2 linked regions of the Geomonas sp. RF6 genome follow. The protein of the gene in region 1 interacts with the protein of each later gene in a pairwise test. Links are inferred from orthologs where the notes say so. Each region holds a gene or a part of one and is shown on either strand. Other genes may lie near its edges. The genes, in order: pheT and secD.

Region 1 (9,784 bases):
AGCCTTCCGCCGAAGTGGACATCGCCTGCGTCATCTGCAAGGGGAAGGGGTGCCGCGTCTGCAAGAATACCGGGTGGCTGGAAATCCTCGGCGCAGGCATGGTCGACCCTGAGGTGTACCGCCACGTCGGCTACGACGCGGAGACCTACTCCGGCTTCGCCTTCGGTATGGGGATCGAGAGGATCGCCATGCTGAAGTACGGCATCGCCGACATGCGGCTTCTCTTCGAGAACGATCTCAGGTTCTTGAAACAGTTCTGACAATCATTCGACCGATCCCAGCGACCGGTCCGATCTCTTCAAGAAAAGTGGAATCTCTATGATAGTTACCTACAACTGGCTCAAGGAATTCGTTGACTGCGACCTGCCTCCCCAGGAGTTGGCAGATCTTCTCACCATGCTCGGACTCGAAGTGGAGCGCATGGAGTCGCTCGGCGCCGGGATGGACGACGTCGTCACCGCGCAGGTGCTCGAGAGGGCCCAGCACCCGAACGCCGACAAGCTCTCCCTTTGCAAGGTGAGCAACGGCAAGGAGACCTTCGCCATCGTCTGCGGCGCGCAGAACTTCAAGTCCGGCGACAAGGTGGCGCTCGCCCAGATCGGCGCGGTGCTGCCGGGAGACTTCAAGATCAAGCGCTCCAAGATCAGGGGTGAGGAGTCCTTCGGGATGCTCTGCTCCGAGAGGGAGCTCGCCCTCTCCGACGAGTCCGCCGGCATCATGATACTGCCGGAAGAGACGCCGCTCGGCGTACCCCTTTTCGAGGCGCTGGGGCTGAAGGACACGATCTTCGAGATCGGTCTCACCCCGAACCGCGCCGACTGCCTGAGCGTCGTCGGTATCGCCCGGGAGGTCGCGGCAAAGCTCGGGACGAAGGTGCACTACCCCGGTATCGCTCCGGTCGAGGAGGGGGCACCTATCGCTGAGACCGCCTCCGTGACGATCGAGGACGCCGACCTCTGCCCGCGCTACACCGCGCGCTACATCTCCGGCTGCACCATCGCGCCGTCCCCTGCGTGGCTCGCCGAGAGGCTTCGCAACGCAGGGATCCGCTCCATCAACAACGTGGTGGATATAACGAACTACGTCCTCCTGGAGTACGGCCACCCGCTGCACGCCTTCGACTTCCGCCTGCTGGCCGGCGGGAAGATAGTCGTGCGCCGCGCAGCCGAGGGGGAACGCTTCGGCACCCTCGACGGTCAGGAGCGGATCCTCAATTCCAACGACCTCACCATCCGCGACGCGGAGAAAGGCGTGGCTCTTGCCGGCATCATGGGTGGCGGCAACTCCGAGATCAGCGACTCCACTGTCGACATCCTCCTGGAGAGCGCCTACTTCGATCCTTCCGCCATCAGGCGGACCTCCAAGAGACTGGGGCTGCACACCGAGTCGTCGCACCGCTTCGAGCGCGGCACCGATGTCGATGGCCTTGTGCGCGCCCTCGACCGCGCCGCCGAGCTCATCCACGAGCTCGCAGGCGGCACGATCGCCAAGGGGATCATCGACGTCTACCCGACCCAGATGCAGCCGCGCACCATCAACGCACGCCTGGAGAAGATCAACGCCATCTCCGGTCTCTCCTTGAGCGCCGCCGAAGTGAAGGAGATCTTCGAGCGCCTCGAGTTCTGCGTCTGCGAGACGTCGGCAGGGGTGTTCGAGGTGCAGGTCCCGCTCTTCCGCGTCGATCTGGAGCGCGAGATCGACCTCGTGGAAGAGGTCGTGCGCCTGAACGGCTTCGAGAAGGTGCCCCTGACTCTGCCGAGCGCGTCGGTCTTCTCCGACCTCCCCTCCGAGGGGCAGCGCCTCGGAGGCAAGATCCGCGACCTCCTGGTATCCCAGGGGCTCTCCGAGGTTATCAACTACAGCTTCGTCTCCCCGACCAGTTGCGACCGCATCCTCCTTGCCGGAGACGACTTCCGCCGCCAGGGTGTGGCCCTTCTGAACCCGCTCTCCGACGAACTCTCCGTGATGCGCACGACGCTCCTTCCGGGGCTCCTGGAGACCGCGCTGAAAAACATCAGCTTCCGCACGCTCGATCTGAAGATCTTCGAGATGCGCAGGGTGTATCTCCCGGAGGAGGGGAGCGAGCTCCCCATCGAGCCGCTGTACCTCGCGGCGCTCTTCACCGGGAGACGCGATCCGGAAGGATGGAACCAGGCGAAGGGGGGGATCGACTTCTTCGACGTGAAGGGGATGGTTGAAAACCTTCTCGAGGTGGCGAACGTGAAGGGTGTCAACTACCTTGCTGACGGCGTCGACGCCTACTTCCACCCGGGGAAGTCCTGCCGGATCACCCGCGGCAACCAGACCCTCGGCTCCTTTGGCGAGCTTCACCCGAGCGTGCAGGAGAACTACGGCATCGACACGCCCCTCTTCTACCTGGAGCTGAACTTCGAGAAGCTGCTGGCCAACCGCGCGAAGCGCTCCTCCGTGCAGGCGCCCTCCCGCTTCCCCGACACCTTCCGCGACATCGCGCTCCTCATCCCGGACGAGGTCGCCGCCGCGGACATCACCTCCTGCGTCCTGGGGGTGAAGGCGGCCGAGCTCCAGGGGGTGGAAATCTTCGACCTGTACAAGGGTGGCAACATCCCCGCGGGGCAGAAGAGTATCGCCATCCGGGTACGGTACGGGTCGCGCGAGCGCACCCTCACCGACGACGAAGTGACCCGTCTGCACCAGAGCGTCATCGCCGCGTTGCAGAAAAAATTAAATGTAACCATTAGATAAAAAGGGTTGCTAAATCAAAAACCCTGTGGTAAATACTTAAGCCGCTGTCGATTCAAGGAAAATCTGAAATGCTGAATCTGTTGAGGGGGTTATGACCAAAGCGGACATCGTAGAAAGAATTTATGAGAAGGTAGGGTTCTCCAAGAAAGAGTCTGCAGAACTTGTAGAAACCGTCTTCGATCTCATTAAGACCACCCTGGAAGAAGGGGACAAGATAAAGATCGCCGGCTTTGGCAACTTCGTGGTGAAGGAGAAGGCAGACCGTCGTGGCAGGAATCCGCAGACCGGCGAAGAGATCACCATCGCTGCTCGCAGGATCCTGACCTTCAAGCCGAGCCAGGTTCTGAAAGCAGCCATCAACACCCAGTAAGACGGTGGACGCGGGGATACCAGACAAGCTGTACATGAGAATCGGCGAGATCTCCGAGCTAACGGGGCTTCCATCGTCGGTGCTCAGGTATTGGGAGTCGGAGTTCCCGTCTCTGACGCCGAAGAAGAGCAGTACCGGTCAAAGGCTCTACACGAAGAAAGATCTGGAGCTGATAGTCCGGATAAAACAACTCCTGTACGTCGAGAAGCTCACCATAGAGGGGGCGAGGAAACGTCTGGGAGGGAAGTTGAAAGCCCAGGAAGCCGCACCCGTCCCCAACGGGCTGGCTGAGTTGCTCAGGGAAGTGAAAGAGGAACTCCGCGAAATGCGGGATATTCTGGTTAATCAGGCATAATCGGTGCGTAGCGCAGCCTGGTAGCGCACTAGACTGGGGGTCTAGGGGTCGAAGGTTCGAATCCTTTCGCACCGACCATTATTACAGGGACTTACGGCATTTCGTAAGTCCCTCTTTTTTTGTCTCACCCCTGCTACACCCCTGCTACACCCCTCGCAGCCATGGCAGCTCCATGCGTCCCTCGCTGACTGGGACGGTGAGTCTTCCTGCTGATCCCCACGTATCTGACGTATCTGCTGTTGATCCTAGTCAGGGGCGGGGATGAAGAGGACCGGCACTCCCGCATGACGAGCCGCTTCACTTGCAACGCTTCCCATCATTTCCTTCACTACACCTTTCCCCCTGAACCCCATGACGATAAGGGAGTATCTCCCTTTTCGCGCGACAGCGGCCACCTCTTTTTCAGCGTTTCCCTTCACGAGTGCGGTCGTCACGTCGGCCGCGCCGGCACCCCGTACACGCTCCCTCTTCGCCTCGAGGAGATATTGTGCCATCTCTTCTGCCTGGCGCTCCTCTGCCGGGTCCTTCCCACCTGGTTCAAGCACATGGAGGAGGGTGACCTGTGCGCCGGTCTCCCGGGCGATTACCCCCACGTACTTCAGCGCGTTTTCCGCCGTGTCGGAGAAGTCGGTGGCGAAAAGGATATTGCTGAAGATCTTTCGGCACACAGCGAGGGACTCGTCCCCCTCGAGCAGCGCTATCCGCGCCAGGAGGACGGGTCGCCGGGCGTGATGGAGCAGGTCGTTCGAGACGCTCCCAAGGGCTGCGGCCCGGAGGATCCCTTTGCCGTGGGAGCCGATGAAAATCACGGAGACTTCCTGGCTTTCCGCCGTCTCAGCGAGGATCTGTCCGGCGGGGCCGGAGGGTATATTGACCAGCACCCTCACTCCGTGTTCCCCGAGCATCTTCACCTGGCGATCAAGGGCCTGATGCGCCTCCTGCCTGAGGGGAAATTCGGGGTAAGGTATGGCGTGCGCAAGGACGATCTCCTTCATGCCGACGGTCTTTAACTCCTCAACACACCGGACGAGAGCGTCGGACGCTGGAGAGAGGTCAGAGCAGACAAGGATCTTCCTGAACATGGTGGCCTCCAGTTCTCGCCCGCCCGAATTGTGCATGGTTGCGGCAGGCTTTTCTACCGTCAATCATAACCTATGGTGTGAGCTTCATCAGCTTCTGCACCCCCCTTTCTGACCCTAGCACCGGTGCCAGGTGGAGGATAGGCTTTCAGCTCTGTCCCGCCGCGATAGCCGCGTAGGATATCGGCTGCGCCCGGCCAACGCAGGCCGCGGATCCCTGCGCTCCAGCGCGAGTTGTCACAGGTTCTTCAAGCTCCGCCGGTGCCACGGTAACTGTGAGCGCCGGCAGGTAGGCTGCAGTCGCACACTGTATTTTGCTGACAATGCCCCGCTCGACATGAAGGTCGGGCGGGGCATTTCTTTTTCCGACTCCTCAGGCCGATCCGCACATCGGTGAGAGAGGACGCGATAAAACTGCTTGACTATGAGCGGGATGGGAGGTATAAAAGTATCACACTATTAAATCGGTAGACTTAATAGTGAAGCTGGTGGGGCCACTGGGGCGTCATCCGCTATGGGAGCCTCACGCCAGAGGCTTATTTTTTTGGCTGTAAAGACTACTAAGTTGATAGACTGGAGGAGTAAATGAAGCGGAACAGCATAATCGCAGCAGTGATCATGGCTCTGTCGTTGACGGTAACACCGCTCGCCGCTCTCGCGGCGACGGAACTGCTGAACGTCTCCTACGACCCCACCCGCGAGCTTTATCAGGACTTCAACATCGCCTTCGCGAAGTACTGGAAGCAGAAGGGGGGGCAGGATGTCACCGTTAAGCAGTCGCACGGCGGCTCCGGGAAGCAGGCGAGGGCGGTAATCGACGGCCTCGACGCGGACGTGGTCACCTTGGCGCTCGCCTATGACATCGACGAGATACACAACAAGGCGAAGCTGATCCCGGAGAACTGGCAAAAGAGGCTCCCGCACAACAGCTCCCCCTATACCTCTACCATCGTCTTCCTGGTGCGAAAGGGGAACCCGAAGCAGATCAAGGACTGGAACGATCTGGTGAAACCGGGGGTCTCTGTTATCACGCCGAATCCCAAAACCTCCGGAGGCGCGCGGTGGAACTACCTTGCTGCCTGGGCTTACGCGCTGAAGCAGAAGGGGGGCTCTGATGCCAAAGCGAAGCAGTTTGTGACTGCGCTTTACAAAAACGTCCCGGTCCTCGACTCCGGCGCGCGCGGCTCCACCACCACTTTCGTGCAGCGCGGGCAGGGTGATGTGCTCCTTGCCTGGGAAAACGAGGCATTTCTGGCGGTGAATGAACTCGGCAAGGACAAGTTCGAGATCGTGGTCCCCTCGATCAGCATCGTTGCCGAGCCGCCGGTCGCAGTGGTGGACAAGGTCGTCGACCGTAAGGGAACCCGCAAGGTCGCCGAGGAGTATCTGAAGTACCTGTACACGCCGCAAGGTCAGGAGATCGCGGCGCAGAATTACTACCGTCCGACGGACAAGAAGATCGCCGCGAAGTATGCGTCGCGTTTTCCGAAAATCAACCTGGTGACCATCGATGGTGTCTTCGGTGGGTGGAAGAACGCGCAGAAGATCCATTTTGCCGATGGCGGCCTCTTTGATCAGATCTTCTCTGCGGCGAAGAGGTAGCAGGAAGAGGTAACGTAGGCAATGTAGGCAGTGTAGGCCGGGATAAGCCGCAGGCGTTCCCGGCAGACCGCCGCCCTTTTCTGTGGTGGCGCATGGAAGGGGACAGGCCGCATGCTTATGGGGGCCTGTCCCCGCCAGCAGGTGTTCGCGGCAGGCAGCCGGCCTTTTCGGTGGTGGCAACCGTCAATGCCGGAAACGCTGCGCTTATTCCGGCCTACATTGCACCACATTCACAAGCCCGTCACCAGGGCTCACCAGCGGGAGCGGGTTTCCTCAAGCTCCCTCAAGACTCGCTCGAGCTCCGCCTCCAACTGGGGTAGAAGCTCCGCTGCGCGGGCGAGATCACCCACCTTGCCCGCTTCTTCCAGTTCCTCCGCAAGGCAGCGCGCGCCGTCCGCGGCAACGACAGAGAGGGCACCCTTTATGAGATGCGCCGCCTTCTGTAGCATTTCCGGATCGCGCGCCGCCACGGCCGACCTGACCTCCTCCAGTTGCATCGGCGCACTCTCCAGAAAGGTCTCGATCACGATGTCCAGCGTGCCTATGTCTCCACCAATCTGCTCCAAGGTCCTTTCGGGGCGGGCGGCGGGGAGGGGGCGCTCCCTGATCCAGTAGGCCACCTTCTCAACGAGGGCCTGGCTCGTCACCGGCTTCGGGAGATAGTCGTCCATCCCCGCTGCAAGGCACCGGTCACGATCCCCTTCGAGTGCATGGGCGGTAAGCCCGATGATCGGCACGGTCCCCCCTTTGCTGCGGATCTGGCGGGTAGCCTCCAGGCCGTCCATCTGCGGCATTTGCACGTCCATGAAGACGGCGTGGAAGGTCCCCTTTTCAAACGCCTGCACCGCTTCCGCTCCATTTCTGGCAGTCGTCACCCGTATTCCGGCGTGCCTCAGCATCGTCTCCGTCACCGTCAGGTTCACCGGGTTGTCCTCCGCAAGAAGGACGCGGCTGCATCTTGGGATCACCAGCTTCCCCGGCCGCTCCGGAACCTCGTCCTGCCATTCCCCGACCCCCGAGCGGGACTTTTGCAGCTGCGCCCCGCTGTCGTCGACAACCAGGGCCCGCACCCCTGCCAGACCCTCCGGCTCATGCTCCTGCTTCCCTGGATGCTCCGCCTTCTGCAGCTCGATCCTGAAGGAGAAGGTGCTGCCCGCCCCCTCGCGGCTCTCCGCCCAGATCCGCCCCCCCATCTGCTCGACAATCCTCCTGGAGATGGCGAGCCCCAGGCCGGTCCCCCCGTAGGTGCGCGATATGGTGCTGTCGGCCTGGGTGAAACTGTCGAAGATGGAGTGTACCTTCTCCGGCGCAATCCCGATCCCGGTGTCGCGCACGGAGAAGGTGATCTCCCACCAGTCCGCCTCCGTCGGCCTTCCCGATACCTGCACCGTCACCTCCCCCTCTGCGGTGAATTTCACAGCATTGGAGACCAGGTTCAGGATGACCTGCCGAAGCTTCGCCGGGTCTCCGAGGAAAAAGGGGGGGAGGGGAGGCTCCACCGCCACCGTCAACTCGACCCCCTTCTGGAATGCGTTGATGGCCAGGTTCTCCGCCGCCTTCTCCACCGTCTCGCGCAGGTCGAAATCGATCTTCTCCAGGGCGACGGCCCCCGCCTCCAGCTTGGAAAAATCGAGCACGTCGTTCACCACGGCCAGAAGCGCCTCACCGGAGGACTTCACCATATGGAGGTATTGACGCTGCAGCGCGTCGAGGTCGGTGCCGAGGAGGAGCTCGGTAACGCCCACGATCCCGTTCATGGGGGTGCGGATCTCGTGGCTCATGTTCGCCATGAACTCCGACTTTGCGCGGACGGCGCCCTCTGCCGCGTCGCGGGCCCGCTTCTGGTCCTCGATGTCGGTGCAGCTCCCGAACCACATGACGATTTTTCCGTCTTCGCCGACGAGTGGGAGCCCGCGGGCCAGAAACCAGTGGTACTCGCCGTCGAAGCGCCGCAGGCGGTATTCCACCTCGTACGGCGCGCCGGTCCGGGCGCTGTGATACCACTCCTGCGCCGTGGCTGCCCGGTCCTCCGGGTGCAGGAATTCCACCCACTTTCCTGACTCCGTCTCAGCGAGCGTCCCCCCGGTGTAGTCGCTCCACCTCTGGTTCACATAGGTCACCGAGCCGTCGGGACCCGCCATCCAGATCAGCTGCGGCAGCGCCTCCGCAAGCTGCCGGAACTGCCGCTCCGAGCGGCGCAGTTCGTCCTCGGCCGCCTTCCTGCGGGAGATGTCGATGGCGATGGCGGCCGCGCCTATGACCTTTCCTTCCGTGTCCCTGATGGGGGAGACGGTGAGGGAAATGTGCACGAGCTCCCCGTTTTTTTTCATCCTCACCGTTTCGTAGTCCTCGATGAGCTCTCCGTTCCCCACCCGCTCCAGGATCGTGATGGTGTCGTTCGGATGCCCGGGCGGGACGAGCATGGAGATGTTTTCGCCGATCGCCTCTTCAGGGGTGTAGCCGTATATCCTCTCCGCCCCCCTGTTCCAGGTCTGGATGGTGCCGTCCAGATCCTTCGTGAAGCCGATGATCGCCCCGCTGGCAGATTCCACGATCGCCGCGAGGCGCAGCCGTACCATTTCCGCCTGCTTCAGCCGTGTTACGTCCATGGAGACGCCGTGCACGTGCAGCGCGAGCCCCTCCGCGTCGTAATACCCCCGCCCCTTGGAGAGCGTCCACCGCGTATCACCGCCAGGAAGCTTTACTCGCATCTCTACGGTGAAGTCGCTCTTTTCCTGCAGCGCTTTCGCTATCGTCTTCTTGACCCGTTCCTTGTCCTCCTTGTGGATGAATTGCAGGAAGGCCTCCTGGTAGCTGCCACGGCAGGGGTGCCCGGCGCCGAAGAAGCGTTCGCACCAGTCGCTCCAGATCCAGAGTCCGGTCCTCAGGTCCCAGTGCCATGTCCCGATCTGCGCGGCATCTGCCGCGAAGCGCAGCCTCTCCTCGCCGGTCCGTATCTCTGCCTGCGCCCTCCAGAGGTCCGTTGTGTCGTTGTTGACCTCTACTACCGAAACCTTCCCCTCCGCCGTCCGGTGCACGACCCACAGACTCGCCACGACGATCTCCCGACCGTCCCGTGCCGTGTGGTGCAACTCCCCCTGCCACTTCCCCTCTGCAAGAAGGGTCGCCTCGATCTTCTCCAGGGGGGCGGGGAAGACGGTATTGAGGAGTTGGTGGGAGACCTTTCCGAGCGCCTCCTCAGGGGGGAAACCGTACAGTGACTGCATGCCCCGGTTCCACACCGAAATCTCCCCCGCAACGCTCCGCACCAGCACCGGGGCGTGATCGAGGAGCGTCGTGAGTTCCTCCAGCTTTTCCTTGCTCTCGACTAGCCTCTGTTCCGCACCCTTCCGGTCGCTTATGTCCTCGATGGTGAAGACGGAGCGCAGCCACCTGCCTTCTTCGTCCCTGATGCCGGAGACGTTGACGCGCACCCAGAGGTGGCTCCCCTCCCGCCTGATAAATCTCTTGTCGTAGGCCGCCCGCTCCAGCACCCCGTCGTGTACCTGGCGGTCCATCTCGTCGCTCAGCGGGCGGTCCTCCGGGGCGGTCAGGTCGTGCACGGAGTGAGCAAGGAGCTCCTCCCGGCTGAAGCCCAGCATCTCCGAGAAACGTCCATTCACCGCGACGAAGCGGTCGCCGCCGGAGGCCTCC
Region 2 (9,604 bases), 1.0 Mb from region 1 along the record:
GAGCGTCATGGACCAGGTGTACGACGGCGCGGACCAGGAAGACAGCCGGGCGGCGCGCGGGGTGCAGGAGACCGCCGGCGAGGTCCTGACCTTCAACGGGCGCACCATCCAGGCCTTCTACCACGCCAACTGCTCCGGCCACACGGAGGACTCCCGGGAGGTGTGGGGGCTCTCCCTTCCATATCTGCGCGGCGTCCCCTGCAAGTACTGCCAGGAAGCGAACCCGAGCCGGTGGGAGCAGACCATCCCCCTGAAAAAGGTGGAAGGGGCGCTGAAGTCGGCAGGGTACCCGGTGAGCGGGATCCGCGAGGTCCGGGTGGGGGGGCGCAACGAAAGCGGCCGCGTCCAGGATGTGCAGATCACCTGCAGCCGCGGCAAGGTGAGCGTCCCCGGCGTGGCCTTCAGGAAGGCGATCGGATACGGCGTGGTGAAGAGCACCAACTTTGACTTGCTTATCCTCGGCGACGACGTTATGGTGGCGGGCGCCGGGAGCGGGCACGGGGTGGGACTGTGCCAGTGGGGCTCCAAGCAGCGCGCGCTGGACGGATTCTCCTACCGGGAGATCCTCTCCTACTACTATCCCGGCGTGCAGTTCTCCGCCGCCTACAGCCGCCCGGAGTAAACCCGCAGCACTACTATCTACAGAGAGATCCGGCCCGGCGCCTTGCCGGAGCCGTTCGCAAGGCATAGATGTTTCTTTCCGATTTCGATTACGAGCTCCCCCCCGAGCTGATCGCCCAGCATCCCCCCGAGGTCCGCGGCGCCTCCCGCGTCATGACCCTGGGACGCCGGTGCGGGACGATCGGCGAGTCCGTCATTGGCGACCTTCCGGGGTGCTTCCGTCCCGGCGACCTCCTCGTGCTAAACGATACCCGCGTCATACCCGCGCGGCTCTTCGGGCAGAAGGAGAGCGGCGGCAAGGTGGAGATCTTTCTCGTGCGCCGGCTCCGCGCGCCGGGGGAGGTGTGGGAGTGCCTGATAAAGGCGTCCAAGGCGCCGCAGGGGGGGTGCCGCATCCTCCTTCCAGAGGGGATGGCCGCGGTCGTTCTCGCGAGGGAAGAGGGGCACTGGCAGGTCGAGTTTGACCCCTGCGAAGATTTCACCTCCTGGCTGGAGCGGGTCGGGAAGATGCCCCTCCCACCCTACATAAAGAGGGAGCCGGAAGGGGAGGACCGGGAGAGGTACCAGACGGTCTTTGCCAAAGAGAAGGGGGCGGTCGCGGCGCCGACTGCCGGGCTGCACTTTACCGAGGCGGTTCTCGCAGAGATCGCCGCCCGCGGCGTTCGGCTCGCTCCGCTCACGCTTCACGTGGGGCTCGGGACCTTCATGCCGGTCCGGGTGGAGGCGCTCTCCGAGCACAAGATGCACCGCGAGTCGTACCGCATACCGGAGGAAACGGCTGCCGCGGTGCGGGAGACGAAGGAAAGGGGGGGGCGGGTGATCGCGCTCGGAACGACCGCGCTGAGGGCTCTGGAGCACGCGGCGGTTTCCGGCGAGCTGCACGGTGAGGCGGACATCTTCATCCTCCCCGGATACCGCTTCCGCTCCGTCGACGCGCTTATCACCAATTTCCACCTCCCGAAGTCGACGCTCCTGATGCTCGTGTGCGCCTTCGCGGGGAAGGAGTCGCTACTGAACGCCTACCGCGAGGCGGTGGCGAGGAAGTTCCGCTTTTTCAGCTACGGGGATGCGATGTTCATCTCCTAGTGGGGGCGCCACGGGGGGCGGAAGTGGTGTAGACTCGGCCTCTTGTTCCGGTGCAATATAAATAGATGGCGGGTGCGATCCCCGCCACAGCTTCAAGACCGATAACGTTCAGCCGGGACCGCGAGGGACCGGGCAAGAGATAAGGAAGACCGCCATTACGTTCGAACTGATACAGAATGACCCCGGGTGCGACGCCCGGCTCGGCTCTTTGACAACCTCCCACGGCACCATCGAGACCCCGATCTTCATGCCGGTGGGAACCCAGGCAACCGTGAAGGCGATGACCCCGGAAGAGCTGAAGGAAGTCGGCTCCCAGATCATCCTCGCCAACACCTACCACCTCTACCTGCGCCCCGGCCACGAGCTCGTCGGGCGCCTCGGCGGGCTGCACGGATTCATGAACTGGGACCGCCCGATCCTCACCGACAGCGGCGGCTTCCAGGTCTTCAGCCTCGGTGAACTGCGCAAGATCTCCGAGGAGGGGGTGCGCTTCCGCTCCCACATCGACGGCTCCAGCCACTTCATCTCCCCCGAATCCTCCATCGCCATCCAGAGGTCGCTCGGTTCCGACATCATCATGTGCTTCGACGAGTGCCCGCCGTACCCCGCCGACTACTCCTACGTGAAGCGCTCCATGGAACTCACCACCCGCTGGGCGAGGCGCTGCAAGGACGCCCCCCGCGACGAGCACCAGGCGCTCTTCGGGATCGTGCAGGGTGGGATGCACCCGGAACTGCGCCGCGAGAGCGCCCTTTCCCTCATGGAGATCGGATTCGACGGCTACGCCCTCGGCGGCCTCTCGGTGGGGGAGGAAAAGGGGACGATGCACAGCATGCTGCAGGCGTGCAAGGATTTCCTCCCCACCGACTCCCCGCGCTACGTCATGGGGATAGGCGCGCCGGAGGACCTCATCGAGGCGGTCTATGCCGGGTACGACATGTTCGACTGCGTCATGCCGACGAGAAACGCCAGAAACGGCGCCCTCTTCACCTCGGCCGGCCGGATAAACATAAAGGCGGGCGCCTATGCGGAGGACAACACGCCGCTCGATCCGGAGTGCGACTGCTACGTCTGCCGCAACTACAGCAGGGCCTATCTCAGGCACCTGTACCGCAGCAAGGAGATCCTCGCCTCGCGGCTCAACACCTGGCACAACCTGCACTACTACCTGAACCTCATGAATGGGGCCCGCAAGGCGATCGGTGAGGGGCGCTTCTCCAGCTTCAGGAAGGAATTCTACGCAAAGATGGGGGCGACCCCGCCGCAGTACTAGGAAGAAGTTCCACTTTCCGCAGTGTTAGACGATAAACCATCAGGAGGTACGTAAATCAATGTCAGGACTCCCGCAACAGATGCAACAGATTCTCCCCCTCATCTTCATGTTTGCCATCTTCTACTTCCTCCTCATCCGTCCCCAGCAGAAGAAGGCGAAGGAGCACAGGGCCCTCCTCGACTCCCTGAAGAGGGGTGACCAGGTGGTGACCGCGGGGGGGATGCACGGCAAGGTCAGCGCCCTCGACGATCAGGTCGTGACCCTCGAGGTGGCTCCCGGCGTCAACGTGAAGATCAACAAGCCGTTCATAGCCTCGATCGTCAAGAAGGACTAGTACACTCTGCAATTTCCGTGAAAGGAGTTTTCAATGAACAAGGGTTACACCTGGCGCATCACCCTGATAGTCCTTTTTATCATCGCCTCGCTTGTGTACATGGTGCCCACGCTGGTCTCGCCGCTTCCTTCCTGGTGGAGCGGGCTTTTGCCGAAGGACAAGATCCACCTCGGCCTCGACCTGCAGGGTGGTACCCACCTGGTGATGGAGGTGGAAACGGACAAGGCGGTGGAGGGGAGTCTCGACCTCATCGCAACCGATCTGGAAGACTCGCTGAACTCCCAGAATCTGCGCTTTAAAAGGATCGCCAGGGTAGGGGGGGACAAGGTGCAGGTCACGCTGTACGACCGCGCCACCGCCGACGCAGCACAGAAGCTGGTGAAGAAGAAATATCCCGATATCGACATCCTCCCCCCCCTCGACGAGGCCGGCTTCGTGAGCCTGCAGCTCAGGGTGAACGAGAAGGAGGCGCAGGTCAGGAAGGATCGCGCCGTCGCCCAGGCGCTGGAGACGATCCGCAACAGGATTGACCAGTTCGGCGTCTCCGAGCCGGTGATCCAGCGCGAAGGGATCAACCACATCGTGGTGCAGCTCCCGGGGATCAAGGATCCGAAGCGCGCCATCGAGCTGATCGGCAAGACCGCCCGCCTCGAGTTCAAGCTCGTGGACGAGAACGTGAATGCCGCCACCGCCACCCCCGGCTCCGTGCCGGAGGATGACGAGCTCCTCACCGAGAAGCGCACCGACCCGCAGACCGGTGCCGTCACCGAGACGCCGCTCGTGGTGAAGAAGAAGGCGATGATCACCGGCGATCTCCTCACCGACGCCCAGGTGAGGATCGACTCCCAGTACAACCAGCCGTACGTCGCCATCGAGTTCAACTCCACCGGCGCGCGCCTCTTCGACCAGGTCACCGCGGCTAACACCGGGAAGCGTTTCGCCATCGTCCTTGACAACAACATCTACTCCGCTCCGGTGATCCGGGAGAGGATCTCCGGCGGCAGCGCCCAGATCTCCGGCTCCTTCACCGAGAAGGAAGCTGCCGACCTGGCGATCGTGCTCCGCGCCGGTTCGCTGCCGGCTCCTGTGAAGATCATGCAGAACGTCACCGTCGGTCCTTCCCTCGGTGCCGACTCGATCCACAAGGGTCTTACCGCCGGTCTTATCGGCGTGGCGCTCGTCTTCATCTTCATGGCCGTCTACTACAAGGTGTGCGGCCTGGTGGCGAACTTCGGGATGGTGCTGAACATCGTCTATCTCATGGGTGCCCTCGCTGCCCTCGGCGCGACCCTCACCCTCCCCGGTATCGCCGCTATCGTTCTTCTCGTCGGTATGTCCGTCGACTCGAACGTACTCATCTTCGAACGAATAAGGGAGGAGATGCGTCTCGGGAAGACCCCGAAAGCGGCGCTCGATGCCGGCTACGACAAGGCGTTCCTCACCATCATGGACTCCCACGTGACCACCCTCATCACCGCCGCCGTCCTCTTCCAGTTCGGCACCGGTCCGGTGAAGGGGTTCGCGGTTTCCCTGAGCCTCGGTGTCATCATCAACCTGTTCACCTCGCTTCTGGCAACGAAGGTGCTCTTTGACATGTTCCTTGACCGCGTCCACGTGAAGCGGCTCAGCATATAAGGGGGGAGGATAAATGGAACTCTTAGGCAAAACCAACATAGATTTCATGGGCATGAAGAAGATCTCCTTCGTCGTCTCGGGGATCGTCGCCCTCATCGGGATCATCGCGCTCGTCCAGATCGGCCGCGGCGCCGCCAACATGGGTATCGACTTTTCCGGCGGCACCTCGCTGCAGCTGAAGTTCAACGCCCCCATCACCACCGAGCAGGCCCGCACCGCTCTCGACAAGAACGGTGTGAAGGAAGTCGACCTGCAGGAGATCAAGGACGGCAACAAGCTCCTCATCAAGCTCAGAAAGAGCAGCACCGCCACCGGGCAGGCGGCTTCCGAGCACGTGCAGGAGATCCTGCGCAAGGAGCTCCCGGCCAACCCCTTCGCTGTGGAGAGCGCCACCGACATCGGCCCCTCCATCGGTGACAAGCTGAGAAAGGACACCCTCGTTGCCGTAGCAATCTCCCTTCTGGGGATCGTGCTCTACATCGCGTGGCGCTTCGACTTCAAGTTCGGTGTCGCGGCGGTCGTGGCGACGACCCACGACGTCCTCGCGATGTTCGCTGCCTTCTACCTGTTGCACAAGGAAATCAACCTGCTCTTTATCACCGCAGTGCTGACGATCGCAGGCTACTCCCTCACCGACACGGTCGTCGTCTTTGACCGCATCAGGGAAAACATGCACAAGAGCCTGAAGGAGCCGATGGCCCCCATCTTCAACCGCTCCATCAACGAGGTGCTTTCCCGCAGTATCGTGACCTCCCTCACGGTGCTTCTCGCATCCCTGTCGTTGCTTCTCTTCGGTGGTGAAGTCATTCACGACTTCTCCTTCGCGCTGGTGGTGGGGGTCGTCGTCGGTGCCTACTCCTCCATCTTCGTGGCGAGCCCGATTGTAGCGCTGTGGGAGAAGTCCCCGGTCGAGACGAAAGGTTAAAAGGAGGTTTAGCAGGTGAACAAGGAGAATGTTCTCACCGTAGCTGTCGCCATCATCGTCGGTCTCCTCGGGGGGTACCTGATCTACGGCGTCAGCTCGCACAAGGAACCGGTCGTCAGCTCTTCCGTGCCGACCGGTACCGGCTCTCCCACTGAATACCAGCAGCGCATTGCGGAAGCGGAGAAGATCGTCGCCCGGGAGCCTGGAAACGTCCAGGTGTGGAACCAGCTCGCCAACGACTACTTCGACACGGACCAGCCGCAGAAGGCGGTGCAGGCGTACACGAAGGTGCTGGAACTCGACCCGAAGAACACGAACGCCCTGACGGACCAGGGGATCATGTACCGCAAGATGGGGTGGTACGACAAGGCGATCGCCAATTTCGAGCGGGCCCAGCAGATAGACCCGAACCACCTGCAGAGCCTGTACAACCTGGGCGTGGTGTACATGGTCGACCTGAAAAAGACCGAGGAAGCGCGAGCTGTCTGGACGAAGTATCTGCAGTTCGACTCCACGAGTCCGACGGCGCAGCAGATAAAGGCCGACCTGGGGACGCTTCCCCCACCGGCAGGAAAATAAGGAAGGAAAAAGCCCGCGGCTCCCGCGGGTTTTTTTCTGCCCTGGATCCGGCTGTACTGTAGGCCGGGATAAGCCGGAGGCGTTCCCGGCGGCTCCGGCTGCCGGAAACGCTGCGCTTATTCCGGCCTACATGCTGCCGAAGAGGTAGCAGTAGTTCCCGCATTTCATGTGGTGAAGATTTCGCAAGTCCTTTCAGGAGGGTAGATGCAACCGATTACCGAACGAAGCTGGCGTGTCAGGGGGGGGGACGAGGGGTGCGCCGAGAGACTGGCGCCTTCAGGGATCCCGCCCCTGCTGGCGCGCCTCCTCTCCAATCGCGGTATCACCGATCCATCCGAAGCGAACGGTTTTCTCAATCCCACGCTCTCGTCCCTGCACGATCCCCTCCTGCTTTCCGGCATGGAGGCGGCTGTTGTGCGCCTCGCGGACGCCCTCGCCGGCGGGGAGAAGGTCTGTGTGCACGGCGACTACGACGTCGACGGGGTTACCTCCGTTGCCGTCCTCCTCTCATTTTTCCGCGCCGTCGGCCTCGACGCCTTCCCCTATATCCCGAAACGCCTGAGCGAAGGGTACGGTCTTTCGCACCAGGGTGTGGAGGCTGCCCGTAGCGCGGGGGCGACCGTCCTTGTGACCGCCGACTGCGGCATCACCTCCGTGGCGGAGGCAAGACTGTGCCGCGAGGCGGGGATCGACCTCATCATCACGGACCACCACTCTCCCGGGGAGGATCTCCCCGATTCCTTCGCCACCGTGAACCCGCTCCTTCCGGGGTGCGCCTTCCCCTTCAAGTCCCTTGCAGGTGTCGGCGTCGCCTTCAACCTGGTGATGGCCCTGCGCGCCCTCCTGCGCAGGCGCGGCGTGTTCGCGAACCGCCCGGAGCCGGATATCAGGGGGTATCTCGATCTGGTGGCGCTTGGCACCGTCGCCGACGTCGTTCCCCTCGTGGGGGAAAACCGGGTGCTGGTGAGCTACGGGCTGAAAGAGCTCTCCGCTTCCAGGCGCGTCGGTGTCCAGGCATTGAAGGAGGTTGCCGGGGTAACGGGAGAGGTAAGCTGCGGCTCGGTCGGCTTCCGCCTCGCCCCCCGCATTAACGCGGCGGGTCGCCTGGAGGATGCGGCGCTCGGCCTGGAACTTCTCCTTTGTGAGGATCCTGAGAGGGCGCGGGCGATCGCCAAGGACCTGGACGACAGCAATGCCGAGCGCCAGGCGATAGAGCGTGCGACGATCGAGGAGGCGCGCGCCATGCTCTCCGCCGGAGCCTGCCGCGGCCGAAAGAGCATCGTTCTCGCCTCCAGCGACTGGCACCCGGGAGTTATCGGGATCGTTGCCTCCCGCATGGTGGAGATCTTTCACCGCCCCGCGATACTCTTCGCGCTGGAGGACGGCACCGGCAGGGGGTCGGGGCGAAGCATCTCCCGCTTCCACCTCCTCGATGCCATACGCAGTTGCGCCGACCACCTTTTGCGCTTCGGCGGACACAGTCACGCAGCCGGGCTCTCCATCGCCGAGGAGGAACTGGACCGCTTCGCCCTCAGCTTCGACGAGGCCGCCGCCCGGGTGCTTGACGAGGAGGCTCTCACCCCCCAGACGCTCTACGATGCGGAGCTCTCCGCCGCCGCCATCGACGAGGACCTTCCCGGGCTTCTGGCGAGAATGAAGCCGTTCGGGATGGGAAATCCGGAGCCTCTCTTTCTCCTGCGCGAGGCACGCGTGGTCGACCGCCGCCCGATCCGCGGGGGGCACCTGAAGCTCACCCTCTCCTCCGGCGGGCGCCGCTTCGACGCGGTCGGTTTCGGGCTGGCGGAGAAGGGGGAGGTGGTGGGGGAGGTCGTCGATCTTCTCTTTTCGCCGGGGATTAACGTGTGGAACGGGAAGAGTTCTCTCCAGCTTGTCCTCAAGGATGTGCGGCCGGCAGGGAGCGGGAAGGAAGCATTCCCCAATCTGCCACAACCAGCCGCAGAAAGCCTCTTGACAGAAGCTTCGCTTAGGTAGTATTAGACTTCGTTGCAGTAGACACTATGTATTTTTTTCAGGAGGGGTAATGACAGGAAAAGGTTTCAGTAAAATTGCGCGCTCGTGCGTGCTCGCAGTCGCGCTTATCTGTGCGGCAGGGAGTGCGTTCGCCGGGCGCATCGCCACCGTGGACATCCCGGCCAAGCCGGAACTCTACGCGACCACCCCGGCTCCGCTGAGCGCCGCACAGTGCGCACAGTGCCACACCGGCGTCTTCGGAGACCTGAAGGCAAGTGGCGGCAAACACCAGTTCGAGTGCCAGGGGTGCCACAAGGTCCTGCACGCGTACAACCCCAAGAAGGCGAACTACGACGCCATCATGCCGAAGTGCTCCTCCTGCCATACCGACATCCATGGAGCTGCCAACAAGGATTGCGCGAGCTGCCACACCAACCCGCACGCACCGTGCAAAGTGGGGATGACCAGCCGCCTCACCAGCGCATGCGCAAGCTGCCACGCAAACCCGAAGGCGGACCTGGTGAAGTTCCCGAGCAAGCACACCGCTCTTGCCTGTGAGTTCTGCCACAAGTCCCACGGCTACAAGCCGGCGTGCTCCGAGTGCCACAAAGGGCACTACAAGGGGCAGGATTTTGCGACCTGCGTGAAGTGCCACTCCGTGCACAAGCCGAAGCAGGTTACCTACGGCACCGCCGAGCCGGCGGCAAGCTGCGGCGCCTGCCACGGCAAGGTGTTCAACAAGTGGAAGGGGAGCGCCAGCCGCCACGCGAAGGTGAACTGCGCACAGTGCCACCACACGAAGCACAAGTACATCCCGCAGTGCCAGGAGTGCCACCCGACTCCGCATCCGAAGACCATTCTGGACAGGTTCCCGAAATGCCTCGGCTGCCACCTCGACGTGCACGATCCGCCGAACATGAAGAAGTAAGACGCACCGAAAGGGGCGGGCCGAAAGGTCCGCCCTTTTTTATGGACGGTATCTGTATCACCGGCAGATTGACGTAGGGACAGCCGCCGGCCGCACGTCCCTCCCCTTTCAAGGGGGAGGTCGGGAGGGGGATGGGGTTGGTGCTTGCTCCACCCCGATTGAATAATCCGTTATCAAAGCTACTATTCCGGATGTGCCTCATACTCTACCGGTGCAGGAGGAATAGCTATGATCAGTGGAAAAGGGTTGTCA

What was found.
Region 2: the proteins of pheT (region 1) and secD interact in binary tests that used the Escherichia coli proteins (3 or more experiments, as listed by UniProt). The link is inferred for Geomonas sp. RF6 from one-to-one orthologs.

Annotation. Positions count from the first base shown.
Region 1 is NZ_CP087999.1:4,175,427-4,185,210, forward strand. Bases 1-3,021 are described here. They hold pheT (phenylalanine--tRNA ligase subunit beta), read left to right. Parts: upstream 1-318; coding sequence 319-2,724; downstream 2,725-3,021. Other genes in these bases: pheS (phenylalanine--tRNA ligase subunit alpha), read left to right, coding at 1-260; LPW11_RS17880 (integration host factor subunit alpha), read left to right, coding at 2,816-3,021. In the rest of the region: more of LPW11_RS17880, read left to right, coding at 3,022-3,094; LPW11_RS17885 (MerR family transcriptional regulator), read left to right, coding at 3,129-3,449; LPW11_RS17895 (universal stress protein), read right to left, coding at 3,695-4,531; LPW11_RS17900 (sulfate ABC transporter substrate-binding protein), read left to right, coding at 5,114-6,130; LPW11_RS17905 (PAS domain S-box protein), read right to left, coding at 6,382-9,784.
Region 2 is NZ_CP087999.1:5,175,218-5,184,821, reverse strand. The notes cover bases 2,808-5,648. They hold secD (protein translocase subunit SecD), read left to right. Parts: upstream 2,808-3,347; coding sequence 3,348-4,949; downstream 4,950-5,648. Other genes in these bases: secF (protein translocase subunit SecF), read left to right, coding at 4,963-5,648; yajC (preprotein translocase subunit YajC), read left to right, coding at 3,039-3,314; tgt (tRNA guanosine(34) transglycosylase Tgt), read left to right, coding at 2,808-2,980. Outside these bases: LPW11_RS22040 (SpoIID/LytB domain-containing protein), read left to right, coding at 1-622; tRNA preQ1(34) S-adenosylmethionine ribosyltransferase-isomerase QueA, read left to right, coding at 691-1,707; more of tgt, read left to right, coding at 1,862-2,807; more of secF, read left to right, coding at 5,649-5,874; LPW11_RS22010 (tetratricopeptide repeat protein), read left to right, coding at 5,890-6,453; single-stranded-DNA-specific exonuclease RecJ, read left to right, coding at 6,658-8,445; LPW11_RS22000 (cytochrome C), read left to right, coding at 8,495-9,352; LPW11_RS21995 (cytochrome-c peroxidase), read left to right, coding at 9,581-9,604. UniProt on the Escherichia coli protein: Part of the Sec protein translocase complex. Interacts with the SecYEG preprotein conducting channel. SecDF uses the proton motive force (PMF) to complete protein translocation after the ATP-dependent function of SecA.